Regions from separate parts of the Pseudomonas sp. GW-45 genome, predicted to be linked through region 1. Evidence: predicted binding sites of a transcription regulator. Region 1 holds the regulator's gene; the other holds the start of a gene.

Region 1 (6,352 bases):
CCAGCCCTTCATCCATTTGGTTAGCGGTAATTCTCGCCGCCCACATGAGCCCCATTGACCAGATCAGGACCCAGGCAGGACGTCGCGCGGCATACACCAAAGCGTCGTCCCACATGTTGTTGGTCCGCTCGGCCCGGCGCTCCAGATGGTCTAGCACGCGCTTGACCACATAGGCCGCAACCAGAGCCGACATCACTACCGCGAAAACTTGATATATCCAAGCCTCGCCAATAATGGGCATTTGATCCAAATTCAGTTTTGCTGTCAGTTCATCAATCGTTTCAATCAAACCAGGCCCAACTCTCTGAGTAATGAGTAATGCACGCCCCAATCAGGGCTTGCTTTGTAATCGATAGATACCGTGCGCCGCGCCAGCATGCGCGCTATGTTAGCCGGCGCCTGCAGACCCACCTGCTGCGCATGCACAAGGCCCTCTTCTGCAGCGGCTCGATCATTGCAAATTAACAGCATGTCGCAGCCGGCGGCGACGGCAGCGTCGATACGCTCAGGAATACCCCCTACAGCATGCGCACCGGCCATGGTCAGGTCATCGCTGAATATGACGCCGGTGAAGCCCAGCTCCTCGCGCAGAATAGTCTGCAGCCAGTAACGAGAAAACCCGGCCGGTAATGAATCAACCTGCGAATACACCACGTGCGCCGGCATGATGCCCCCCAACTGGTTGGCGAGCAGCGCAAAGGGCTTGAGATCGAGCTCACGAATCTGCGCTTCGCTGCGCTCGTCTACCGGGAGCGCAAAATGCGAGTCCGCTTCAGCCCAGCCGTGGCCGGGAAAGTGTTTTCCGGTAGCCGCCATACCCGCCTGATTCAGACCGTCGATATAAGCGCTGGCGAGAAAACTGACTTGCTCCGGATTGGCACCCAGAGAACGGTTGCCAATGACTTTGCTGCGTCCATGCTCCAAATCCAATACCGGCGCAAAACTGATATCAATACCGCAGGCCAACATCTCAGTCGCCATCAACCAAGCTGCGGCACGCGCAGCGGCCGCAGCCTGATCACCGCCCTTTTTTGCGATATCTGCCAACGCGGGCAAACGATGCACCCCTCGGCGCAGGCGCTGCACACGCCCTCCCTCTTGGTCGATAGCAATCAGCATATCGGGACGAATAGCCCGAATGGAGGTCACTAATTCGCGCACTTGTGCGGGGGACTCCGTATTGCGAGCAAACAGAATCATGCCACCCACTTCGGGCTGGCGCAGCAGCTGCCGATCTTCGGACTCCAGCCATAGGCCGGGCAGATCCAGCATCAACGAACCTTGTTTCAAGCAACTATCTCCTGACAAAAGGACACGCAGCGCCTGTTTAGGCGGCGTCTATCTGAACAGTACAACCGACCGGCGTACTATCGAACAGTTCCAGTATGTCTGCATTGCGCAGGCGAATGCAGCCGTGGGACAAAGGTTCGCCCATCGGCTGGTCATCGCCCGTGCCGTGCAGATAAATGTAGCGACGCTGTGAGTCAACCTGTCCGCCGCGATTAAAGCCCGGCGAATTGCCACACAGCCATAGAATGCGAGTCAGTATCCAATCGCGCTCTGGGTGGGTTGCAGCCAGCGAGGGCGTCCATACCTCACCCGTCGGGCGCCGGCCAATATATACCGAGCCCAAAGGTTGCCCATCACCAATACGCGCGCGCACGCGGTGCTCACCGCGCGGCGTGCAACCAGAACCCGAGCGCTCGCCCAGACCGTTCAGTGCTGTTGAAATAGGAAAGCGACACACAACACTCCCGCCGCAAAACCCGGTGAGCTGCTGCGCTGCAATAGATATGTGAATATGATCCAACTGCATGGTCGTCTCCGTTACCAACGCATACGATAACGGATCAGCCACGTATAGGTAAGGGCGAGGAAGCTAAACTATGCCAGCGCTAGGCGCCGCTAAGATGAGGCTACTTCGGCAGCTGCTGCCGCGACCGGCTTAACCGGCAGGCTATCGGCGCGCATGCCAGCCGCAAGAAATGGCACCATCAGGCGTAGCACTTCATCAACCGCGCGATGTTCCGCGAACTCAGCCTCAGCAATGGCGCGCAACGCTTTCATGCTGGACATGGTAAAGGCTGCACTACCCAACATGAAATGCACTCGCCAAAACAACTCCGCTGGCGGGATGCTCGGTACGGCGCTAACCACCAGCGCCATGTAGCGCTGAAACACCTTGCCATACACTTCGGCGAGGTACTTACGCAGATGCCCCTGACTCTGACTAAATGCCAAGCCCAGTAAGCGCATAAAGGTAGAAAGATCATTACCACTACGCGGCTTAACCGTCAGGGCCTGATCGACCAGCATTTCAAGCAAACCTTCCAAGCTCAGCTGACGCAGGTCTCCGCGCTGCTCATGCTGGTCCAATTCGCGCTCTAGGCTGCTAACGAAAGGATCGAGAAAACGCACGAAGACAGCTTGAATCAGCGATTTTTTTGAACCGAAGTGATAATTCACTGCCGCCAGGTTCACACCGGCTTTACTGGTGATCAAGCGCAGTGAAGTTTCAGCAAAGCCTTTTTCTGCAAACAGCTGCTCTGCTGCATCCAATATGCGTTTAACGGTATCAGACTGCGCCATGCGGGGCTCCCAAGGTACAAACATTTGTTTCAAACATACGTTTAAAACAAATCAACTGTCAACCCTGTATAAAGCTACTGAACTGTCGCACTAATTATTCCCCACGCCAAGCGCGACAGCCTGTTTACAAAATCAGCGCTTGCCCAAGCAGAACAACTGTATATAATCACAGCTACTGGATAAAAAAACAGGCTCAACTCCATGCAGAAGCTTACCGCACGACAACAGCAGGTACTGGCCTTCATCAAGGAATACATGGATGGCAATGGCTACCCACCTACCCGCGTAGACATCGCTAAAACCCTGGGCTTCAAATCACCCAACGCCGCTGAAGACCATTTACGCGCTTTGGCCCGCAAGGGTGCAATTGAGATGATCCCTGGCGCGTCCCGCGGTATTCGCTTGCCGGAATCCGAGACCGAGGCCAGTGACGACCGCTTGCCCGTGATCGGCCGAGTTGCCGCTGGTGCTCCCCTGCTGGCTCTGGAAAATATCGAAGACCATTGCCACATAGATCCTAGCTTCTTCCATCCTCGCGCCGATTATTTGCTGCGCGTACAGGGCGAAAGCATGAAGGGCATTGGCATCATGGATGGAGACCTGCTGGCCGTTCACCGTACCAGCGAGGCACGCAATGGCCAGGTAGTGGTAGCGCGCATCGGCGATGAAGTCACCGTCAAACGCTTCCAGAAGCAAGGCCGCAAAGTGTCCTTGATTGCAGAGAACCCCGAATTTCAGCCGATTGAAATCAATCTGGCAGAACAGGAACTTACCATTGAAGGTTTGAGCGTCGGTGTAATCCGCCGCTGAGGAGCTGAGAATGCAGTACGCCCGCCTTGATCAACAGACGCTGACCCAAGCTGACCTGTTTCATAACGCCTTGATGGCATCGCGTATGGAACACAGCCAATTTGCTCGCCCACGTGCCAAGCAGCAAACGCCACTGCCTTCGCAGGAGGAACAGGAATACGGCTATAGCGAAATCAGCTTACAAGGCGCTGCACGTCAATGTTTACAATGGCTTGCTCCCGTACTGCGCGACCTGAGCAATAGCGCTGCTCCTCGCTGGCTTACCCTGATTGATCCGCCAGCCAGCCTGAGCAATCAATGGTTACGCAATGCCGACCTAGACGCGGCGCGCATCATGATAGTTCGTTCCAAACCCGGCATGGACCCGACCACACTGTGCTGCGACCTACTTAAGCTCGGCGGTAGCCATACCGTCGTCAGCTGGTTGTGCCCCGATAGCAGCAGCAAGCCACGCCTTGAACGCGCGGCACAAGCCGGGCTCTGCCGCAGTCTCAACATCCGCTTGCAAGCTGCCTGAGCAAAAAGCAGAAAGCAAAAAAGGCCGCAGGTAACACCTGCGGCCTTTTTTCTAATTCGTTGCTAGTCAGTTTTTCTTGGCTTTGCCACATTCATCAACACGGTATAGCGCTGCAAAGCTCTTATCGCTTAGTGAAGAACACGATCCTCGGGAATGTGCTCATCTTCGTCCTCGTCTTCTTCCAACTGACCAGCCGCTTGCATACCTGCACTGATCATGGCCTTGGCCACTTCAATGTAGTTGCCTTGCAAATAGTCTTTGGCATCTACCGAAAACTCGATAACCAGCAACGGCTCGCCCTCTTCGTCTGAGCGGCGCAAAGCCACTTTGCCGTTGGACAGCTCTACGATCTCAAGAAAGGGTGAAGGCATCTCATCTGGTCTCCTCTAGTGCAGGCGCGCAGTGTATCACAACGCACCTGCCGCCGCAGCCCCGCTACCACTCCAACATACCTTCGCGATAGCTGCGGACTCGCTCAGAAAGCGCTGACCAAGCTTCCTGCGCATCATCCAACGTCCACTGACCGGACTTAATTGCACTGCTGGCGATCAAGCTGCTCGCAGATGCCGCAGCTACAGGGGCAGGCGGTGCCTGCAACTGCTGCCAGGCTGCCAATAGCTTGGCCAACCAAGTGTCGCGGTTGTCGGCCAACTCCGTCAGCTCCGCTAACTCAGGTCCGGGAAAGCGAGCTACTACGGCAGGCGTTAAAGCTGCTTCGACCTGGCGCAAATCGACTAGCGGCCAGCGATACAGATCCGCAACCTCGTGTACTACCGCAAGCACGCCCCTATACAGATGAAACATGGCGTGCTCTTGATGGTATTGCACCTGACTCATCGCATCCACAGCATCGGACGCTTGGGCCTGAGCCCAGGAATCAAGTGCTTTACGCGCGAAGAACAAGGCTTGGTTAGTTCGGGTATAAACTTCGTTAGCCATGCAGAACCACCTCAGCGCTTGGCTTTCTTGCGGCCATCATCCACCGACCAGGCTTTGCCATCGTGAAAGGCACGCCAGCCGGTAGGCTTGCCTTCAAGTTCACTTTGCACGTACTGCTCTTTGGTCTTGCGACTATAACGAACCACTGTCGGATTGCCGTCCGGATCAGCTACCGGAGCATCCATAAGGAAGTGGTACTTGGGGTCAATTTCTTTCTTGTGCGGCAACAGCTCCTTGACCAGAGGCGCCCGCGTTTCCCGGTTTTTTGGGAACAAGCTGGCGGCCAGGAACAACCCGGACGCACCATCACGCAAAATATAGACGTCATCGACCTTTTCGCACTTCAGCTCAGGCATCGGCACTGGGTCCATCTTTGGCGGTGCCGCTTCACCACTTTTCAGTAGTTTACGAGTATTTTTGCACTCGCTATTGGTGCAACCGAAATACTTGCCGAAACGACCCGTCTTCAGCTGCATCTCATTACCGCATTTATCGCACTCAATGATGGGTCCGTCGTAGCCCTTGATCTTGAATTGCCCGGCTTCTATTTCAAAGCCACTGCAGTCAGGGTTATTACCGCACACATGCAGCTTGCGCTTTTCATCGACCAGGTAGCTATCCATTGCCGTACTGCAAATTGGGCAACGATGCTTAGCACGTAATATGCGAGACTCACCTTCATCATCGTCCGCCGCCACGTCGTTGCCCGGCACCAGATTAATGGTTTCCTTGCAGCGTTCTTTGGGCGGCAACGCATAGCCCGAGCAGCCAAGGAAAACGCCAGTAGACGCTGTGCGAATCATCATCTGACGACCACAGACCTTACAGGCGATATCGGTGGGTGTGGGCTGATTGGCACGCATACTGCGCTCATCGTCCGCAGACGATGCCGCTTTCAGCTTGGTACTGAAGTCTGCGTAAAAATCATCAAGCACCTGCTTCCAGATAACCTCGCCTTGAGCAACATCATCCAGCGACTCTTCCATGCGAGCAGTGAAGCTATAGTCCATCAGGTTAGGAAAGCTCTCGCTCAAACGCTCGGTGACAATGTCGCCCATTTTCTCGGCGTAGAAACGACGATTATTAAGCGCAACGTAACCACGCTCTTGAATCGTTGAAATGATCGATGCGTAAGTGGATGGACGGCCAATACCGCGCTTCTCCAACTCCTTTACCAAGCTGGCCTCGGCATAACGCGACGGCGGCTTGGTGAAGTGCTGCTTTGGCTCCAGCGCCTGCAACGCCAGCAGATCTTCAACTCTGATATCCGGGAGCACCTCGTCTTCGCCACCCTTACCCTGCGGCACCATCACTTTGGTGTAACCATCAAACTTGAGAATACGCCCCTTGGCGCGCAACTCGAAATCACCAGCGCCGACCTGAATACTAGTAGACAAATACTTGGCAGGCGTCATCTGACAGGCCACGAATTGACGCCAGATCAGCTCATACAAGCGCTCGGCATCACGCTCCATACCCTTCAAATCAGTCTGCTTG
Region 2 (6,352 bases), 1.3 Mb from region 1:
CCGGTGAAGAAGCTGCTGTAGTACTGCAAGCTGTTAAAGCTGGCACAGGTAACTACGGTTACAACGCGGCTACTGGCGAGTACGGCGACATGATTGAGATGGGTATTCTCGATCCAGCTAAGGTAACTCGTGCTGCACTGCAGGCGGCTGCCTCGGTTGCCAGCTTGATGATCACTACCGAAGCCATGATCGCTGATCTGCCTGAAGAGGGCGGTGCTGCTGGCATGCCTGATATGGGCGGCATGGGTGGTATGGGCGGTATGGGCGGCATGATGTAATAGTGCTGCACCGTTAGACCCGAAACCCGGCTCTGTTGAGCCGGGTTTTTTTATACCTGCAGATCGGCGGTGGCTGATAAGACAGTTAAATGAAACCTTTGGCACGTATGGCTTGTAAGAGATCGCCTACAAGGCGTGTAAGTGATTCACACTGCGAGTTGTGAGCGGAAAGGCTGTTTCTTTCATGTAGAAAATCAACTCTTTGTTTATATTGGTTTTTATTTTCTGTAGGCCTTCTGTCGCAGCTTTTTAGTGGGGTTGCGCGGCGGCCGCGGATTGATAATATACCCCCAAGCGCAACGGATAGCGCTGCTCGGCAGGATGCTTGAGCCAAGGAATTTCAGGATGATGCAGCCAGGATGGCTAGACACGGAAGGCACATAGGGACTGAAGAGTGGGCGAGTTTACTCGCCCCTTTTTTTTGCCTGAAATTTGGCGTCGGCCAAACTTTGGCGTTTGTTTAGCTTTTAGTTCACCGTCCAATCAAGCATTAAAAAACCGGCTTTAGGCCGGTTTTTTAATGCTGCTGAGCGGGTGTGAATTAACGCTCCAGATACTGCAACTTGTCTGGTACGCCATCCCACTCTTCGGAGTCTTCCAGTGCTTCTTTCTTCTCGGTGATATTCGGCCAAACTTCGGCAAGATCTGCGTTTAGCTCGGTGAATTCCTGCATGTCTTCCGGGATTTCGTCCTCGGAAAAAATTGCAGTTGCAGGGCACTCCGGCTCACAGAGTGCGCAGTCAATGCACTCATCCGGGTGAATGACCAAAAAATTCGGGCCTTCGTAGAAGCAGTCGACCGGGCAGACCTCAACGCAATCGGTGTACTTGCACTTGATGCAGTTGTCGGTAACAACAAAAGTCATGGTGGGGTCTCCATCAGAATCAGGCGAACAAAATCTGGCGCGTAGTTTACCAGCTTTTACGCATGGGTACAGAGCGGTCGCGCTGTTTGCGTAGATTAAGCGGTGTTTGCCGCACGTTTAATGAAAATGAATATCATTTACCTGCAAGTTATAACCATTCCTTCTTCATTTGGTACAGCAGATCCAGCGCCTGACGTGGGCTAAGTTCGTCTGGCTGCAATGCTTGCAACTGTTCTACCAAGGGGTGTGGCGCATTGGCAAAAAGGTCATTCTGCATTGACAGCCCAGGCTGCTCATTACGTCCTCGCCCGCTACTTTGCTGCTCCAGGCTACTTTGTTCCAGCTTGGCTAGGTGCTCGCGCGCGCGCAGGATTACTGAACGCGGAACGCCTGCCAATTGAGCCACCTGTAAACCATAGCTCTGGCTGGCTGGTCCGGCTTGTACCTGATGCAGGAAAACGATGCGTTCGTTGTGCTCTGTGGCGTTCAGGTGCACGTTGGCAACGCCAGCATCGGTCTCGGCCATACCGGTAAGCTCAAAGTAATGGGTGGCAAACAGCGTGAAGGCGCGCACTTTGGCCAGATACTCGGCAGCGGACCAAGCTAGTGACAGACCATCGAAGGTGCTGGTGCCGCGGCCAACTTCATCCATGAGTACTAGGCTGTCGGCGGTCGCGTTATTGAGAATATTCGCAGTTTCGCTCATTTCTACCATAAAAGTAGAGCGGCCCCCGGCCAGGTCATCACTGGAGCCGATGCGGGTAAAGATGCGATCAACGCAAGACAGCTCAACTTCGGTTGCGGGCACAAAGCTGCCGATGTGCGCGAGCAGCACTATTAGCGCGGTCTGGCGCATGTAGGTCGACTTACCGCCCATGTTGGGACCGGTGATGACCAGCATGCGCGTATCGTCATCGAGCGTCAGGTCATTGGCGACGAAGGGCGTCTCCAACACTTGCTCGACCACGGAATGACGCCCTTGTTGAATGTTGATGCTGCTGCCCTCGATAAATCGGGGGCGACTGTAATCCAGCGTGTCGGCACGCTCAGCCAAGGTGCTAAGCACATCCACCTCGGCCAGGCCGGATGCGGTGCTTTGCAATGCAGCGAGATCTTCATTCAAGCGGTCCAGCAGCTCTTCGTACAACTGCTTTTCGCGCGTCAAAGCACGGCTGCGTGCAGACAGCGCCTTGTCTTCAAAGGTCTTGAGCTCGGGCGTGATAAAGCGCTCGGCTCCCTTCAGAGTTTGTCGGCGAATATAATCTGCCGGGGCTTTCTCCGCCTGACTGCGTGATAGTTCAATGAAGTAGCCGTGCACACGGTTGTAACCTACCTTGAGGCTGTTCAGGCCACTGCGCTCGCGCTCTCGGGTTTCCAGATCAATAAGATACTGGCCAGCGTTCTCGCTGATGTTCTGTAGCTCGTCCAGCTCGGCGTCAAAGCCGGCCTTGATTACGCCGCCATCGCGCAACACCGCTGGTGGGTTGTCGATCACCGCGCGGTTGAGCAAGTCCGCTAACTCGGGGTAAGTCTGAATCTGCTGTGCCAATGCCACGAGATGCTCAGATTCGAGATCGTGCATGCAGTTTTGTAGCTCGGGTAGCGCCAGCAGAGCATCGCGTAAGCGTGCAAGATCCCGTGGCCGTGCGGAGCGCAAAGCGACGCGTGCGAGAATCCGCTCGACATCGCCAATACCTTTTAGCTGCGGTTGCAGGTCGAGATAAAACTGTTGATCCAATAGTGTACTGATGCTGGCTTGCCGTGCATTGAGAATCTGCATGTCGCGCAATGGTCGATTCAGCCAGCGCGAAAGCTGTCGACTACCCATGGCGGTGGCGCTGTGATCCAGTACATCGAGCAGCGTGTTATCGCGTCCGCCACTGAGGTTCTGATCTATTTCCAGGTTGCGGCGGCTGGCGCTGTCGATAATAACGCTGTCTTCAAAGCGCTCCTGCGCGATGCTGCGAATATGCGGCAAGGCGGTGCGCTGGGTTTCCTTGGCGTAACTCAATAGCGCGCCGGCCGCGCCGATGCCCAGCGTCAACGAGGCGCAACCAAATCCGGCCAGATCCTTAGTGCTAAATTGCTGAGTCAGTGCTTTGTGAGCGCTGTCTTGATCAAACTCCCAAGGAGCACGGCGACGCACCGCGCGGCGGCGCTCGATGGGGGTGTTGCTTTCCCAGTCGTCAGGGATCAGCAGCTCCGCTGGCGCCAAACGTTCCAGCTCGCCCAGCAAGGTTTCCCAGCCACGCAGTTCCATAACCACAAAGCGGCCGCTGTTGATGTCTAGGGTGGCCAAGCCAAAGCCTCGTTCTGCGCCAACCAGCGCCGCCAACAGGTTATCGCGGCGCTCATCCAGCAGAGCTTCATCACTAACGGTGCCGGGCGTGATGATACGAGCAACTTGCCGTTCAACCGGGCCTTTGCTGGTAGCTGGGTCACCGATCTGCTCACAGATCACTACTGACTCGCCGAGTTTAACCAGCTTGGCTAGATAGCCCTCGGCTGCGTGATAGGGCAGTCCAGCCATGGGAATTGGCTGGCCACCGGACTGGCCTCGCGCAGTCAAGGTGATGTCTAGCAGACGTGCGGCTTTCTTTGCGTCGTCATAAAACAGCTCGTAAAAGTCGCCCATGCGGTAGAACAGCAATTGCTCGGGATGTTGCTGCTTGATGCTGAAGTACTGTTGCATCATGGGCGTATGGCTGGACGTGGCGGTCTTATCTTTTTTCATCGGATTTGCAGCTTTATTAATCAAATGGGGATGCGCGACAAGCATGGCGGCGGTTGCTGAGCTGTTTTCAGTGGGTGGCTGCCAGTGGCTCCCAATGGTTGTTTTGGGGCGCGAAATTGGCAGCAAGGTTATCACGCTGGCCCGAGCGGCTGCAGTTGTGCGGGCCGATTTTTTACAGGCTCTTTGGCAGCGCTGTTTTTCGTGCATAAACTTGGTGTCCGCGCGGCGGAATAACGAGATAACAGCAGGTAATGGTCATGGCATTTTGAAGCAACAAAGAGGCAGATTTACGGTCCCAAGGGTATTCGCAGCGCGCCTTGCAAATGGCATGCTGGATCATTGTTCGGCTAATGAGGTAACCCATGTCGCAATATGACCCATTGATTGATTCCGCAGCCGCCCGCTTGGGGCGAGTACTGGACCATCTCAGCTGTCGCGTCACCACGGCGGAGTCATGTACCGGCGGTGGTATTGCCGAGGCCATTACCCGCATCGCGGGCAGCTCAGCTTGGTTCGAGACAGGTTTTGTAACCTATGCCAACCGCAGCAAGCAGCGCTGGCTTGGTGTTAATGAAGAAGTGCTGCAAGCCCATGGTGCGGTGAGCGAGCGGGTGGTAGAAGCAATGGCAGCTGGCGCGCTAACGGCCGCAGAAGCGCAATTCGCGGTGGCAGTTAGTGGTATTGCAGGGCCGGACGGCGGCAGCCCCGAGAAGCCGGTGGGTACAGTTTGGTTTGGCTGGGCACTTGCCGATGGCAGCGTGTTAACCGAATGCAAACGTTTCAAGGGAGGGCGCCGGGAAGTGCGCGCGCAAACCGTGTTACACGCGCTGGACCGGCTGGTTTTAGAAGCGGAAAAACAAGCTGCGAACCGGTTATCAGTCTGAGCGAAAAAGGGGGTAGGCAACGCCAGATTTCTGTGGAACAATACTGACCAAATATACAGTACTTTCACTTTATCGGGTGCCGCGGCCCCGCCAAGCCAAAGAGGATTCACCATGGACGACAACAAGAAGAAGGCGCTTTCAGCTGCCTTGAGTCAGATTGAACGTCAATTTGGCAAAGGCGCGGTGATGCGCATGGGCGATCACGAACGCCAATCTATTCCTGCTATTTCTACCGGTTCACTCGGGTTGGATATTGCACTGGGCCTTGGCGGCCTGCCCAAGGGCCGAATTGTGGAGATCTACGGTCCAGAATCATCCGGTAAAACCACGCTGACACTCTCGGTTATCGCGCAGGCGCAGAAGCAGGGCGCTACCTGTGCCTTCGTTGATGCAGAACACGCGCTGGATCCTGAGTACGCCGGAAAGCTGGGTGTTAATGTCGACGACCTGCTGGTGTCGCAGCCTGACACCGGCGAACAGGCGCTGGAAATCACTGACATGCTGGTGCGTTCCAACGCGGTAGACGTGATCATTATCGACTCGGTAGCCGCACTGGTACCCAAGGCGGAAATCGAAGGCGAGATGGGTGATCACCACGTGGGTGTGCAGGCTCGTTTGATGTCACAGGCGCTGCGCAAGATTACCGGTAACATCAAGAATGCCAATTGCCTGGTTATCTTCATTAACCAGATCCGCATGAAGATCGGCGTAATGTTTGGTAATCCGGAAACCACTACGGGTGGTAACGCATTGAAGTTCTACTCCTCCGTGCGTTTGGATATTCGTCGCACTGGTGCAGTAAAGGACGGCGATGAAGTGATTGGCAGTGAAACTCGCGTCAAAGTGGTTAAGAACAAAGTGGCTCCGCCGTTCCGTCAGGCTGAATTTCAGATCCTTTACGGCATTGGCATCTATCACAATGCCGAGATTGTTGATTTGGGCGTGCAGATCGGCCTAGTAGAGAAGTCCGGTGCCTGGTACAGCTATAAGGGCAACAAAATCGGACAGGGTAAGGCTAACGCAGCCAAATACATGGAAGAAAATCCTGCCATCGCCGAAGAAATCGAAAAAGCCATTCGTGACAAGCTGTTGGCCAAGCCCAGCAAGTCAAAGACGGAAGCTGAGGTTGATGCTGAAGTCGAAGGCTAAAGCTCTAGTCTAATGTTATCGCGTACTGTGCTGGAGACGCCGGCTGGGATACGCCGCTCAGCAATGGACTTGCTGGCGCGGCGTGAACACAGTTACTCCGAACTATTGCGCAAGCTACGCCAACGCGGTGCAGTTACTGCAGACGCTGAGGTTGAGCTTGATCGTTTGGTCGAGGATGGTCTGCTCAGTGACGAGCGATTCTGCGAGGCTTATGTGTATTCCCGCAGTCAGCGTGGTTATGGTCCGGCGAAGTTGCGTGAAGAGTTGCGTCAGCGCGGCGTGGCTGAAGCCCTTGTCGAGCAGACCTTGTCTGGTGATGAATGGGATTGGACAGGCTTGGCTCGGAAGGTGTTTAAAAAGCGCTTTCCTGAGGGCGAGGCTGCCGAACCACTTGAGCGAGCCAAACAACTTCGCTTCATGCAATACCGAGGGTTTTCACGCT

What was found. The regulator LexA, encoded in region 1, represses DNA repair genes until DNA is damaged. The targets are predictions, from matches to a motif close to CTGTNTNNNNANACAG.
Region 2: recA (recombinase RecA) is a predicted target of LexA. The motif match lies at 4,805-4,820, and genes of this name have one in related genera.

What each region holds. Positions count from the first base shown of each region.
Region 1 covers NZ_CM167674.1:1,231,860-1,238,211, reverse strand. The annotation lists gene AC1XYH_RS05555 (mechanosensitive ion channel family protein) at 1-289, opposite strand, end outside; gene nagZ (beta-N-acetylhexosaminidase) at 286-1,272, opposite strand; gene AC1XYH_RS05545 (L,D-transpeptidase family protein) at 1,328-1,816, opposite strand; gene AC1XYH_RS05540 (TetR/AcrR family transcriptional regulator) at 1,906-2,589, opposite strand; gene lexA (transcriptional repressor LexA) at 2,791-3,399, shown strand; gene sulA (SOS-induced cell division inhibitor SulA) at 3,410-3,916, shown strand; gene AC1XYH_RS05525 (hypothetical protein) at 4,045-4,287, opposite strand; gene AC1XYH_RS05520 (DUF6586 family protein) at 4,352-4,855, opposite strand; gene topA (type I DNA topoisomerase) at 4,867-6,352, opposite strand, start outside.
Region 2 covers NZ_CM167674.1:2,526,639-2,532,990, reverse strand. The annotation lists gene groL (chaperonin GroEL) at 1-278, shown strand, start outside; gene fdxA (ferredoxin FdxA) at 820-1,143, opposite strand; gene mutS (DNA mismatch repair protein MutS) at 1,292-3,877, opposite strand; gene AC1XYH_RS11595 (hypothetical protein) at 3,837-4,253, shown strand; gene AC1XYH_RS11590 (CinA family protein) at 4,240-4,761, shown strand; gene recA (recombinase RecA) at 4,873-5,910, shown strand; gene AC1XYH_RS11580 (regulatory protein RecX) at 5,923-6,352, shown strand, end outside.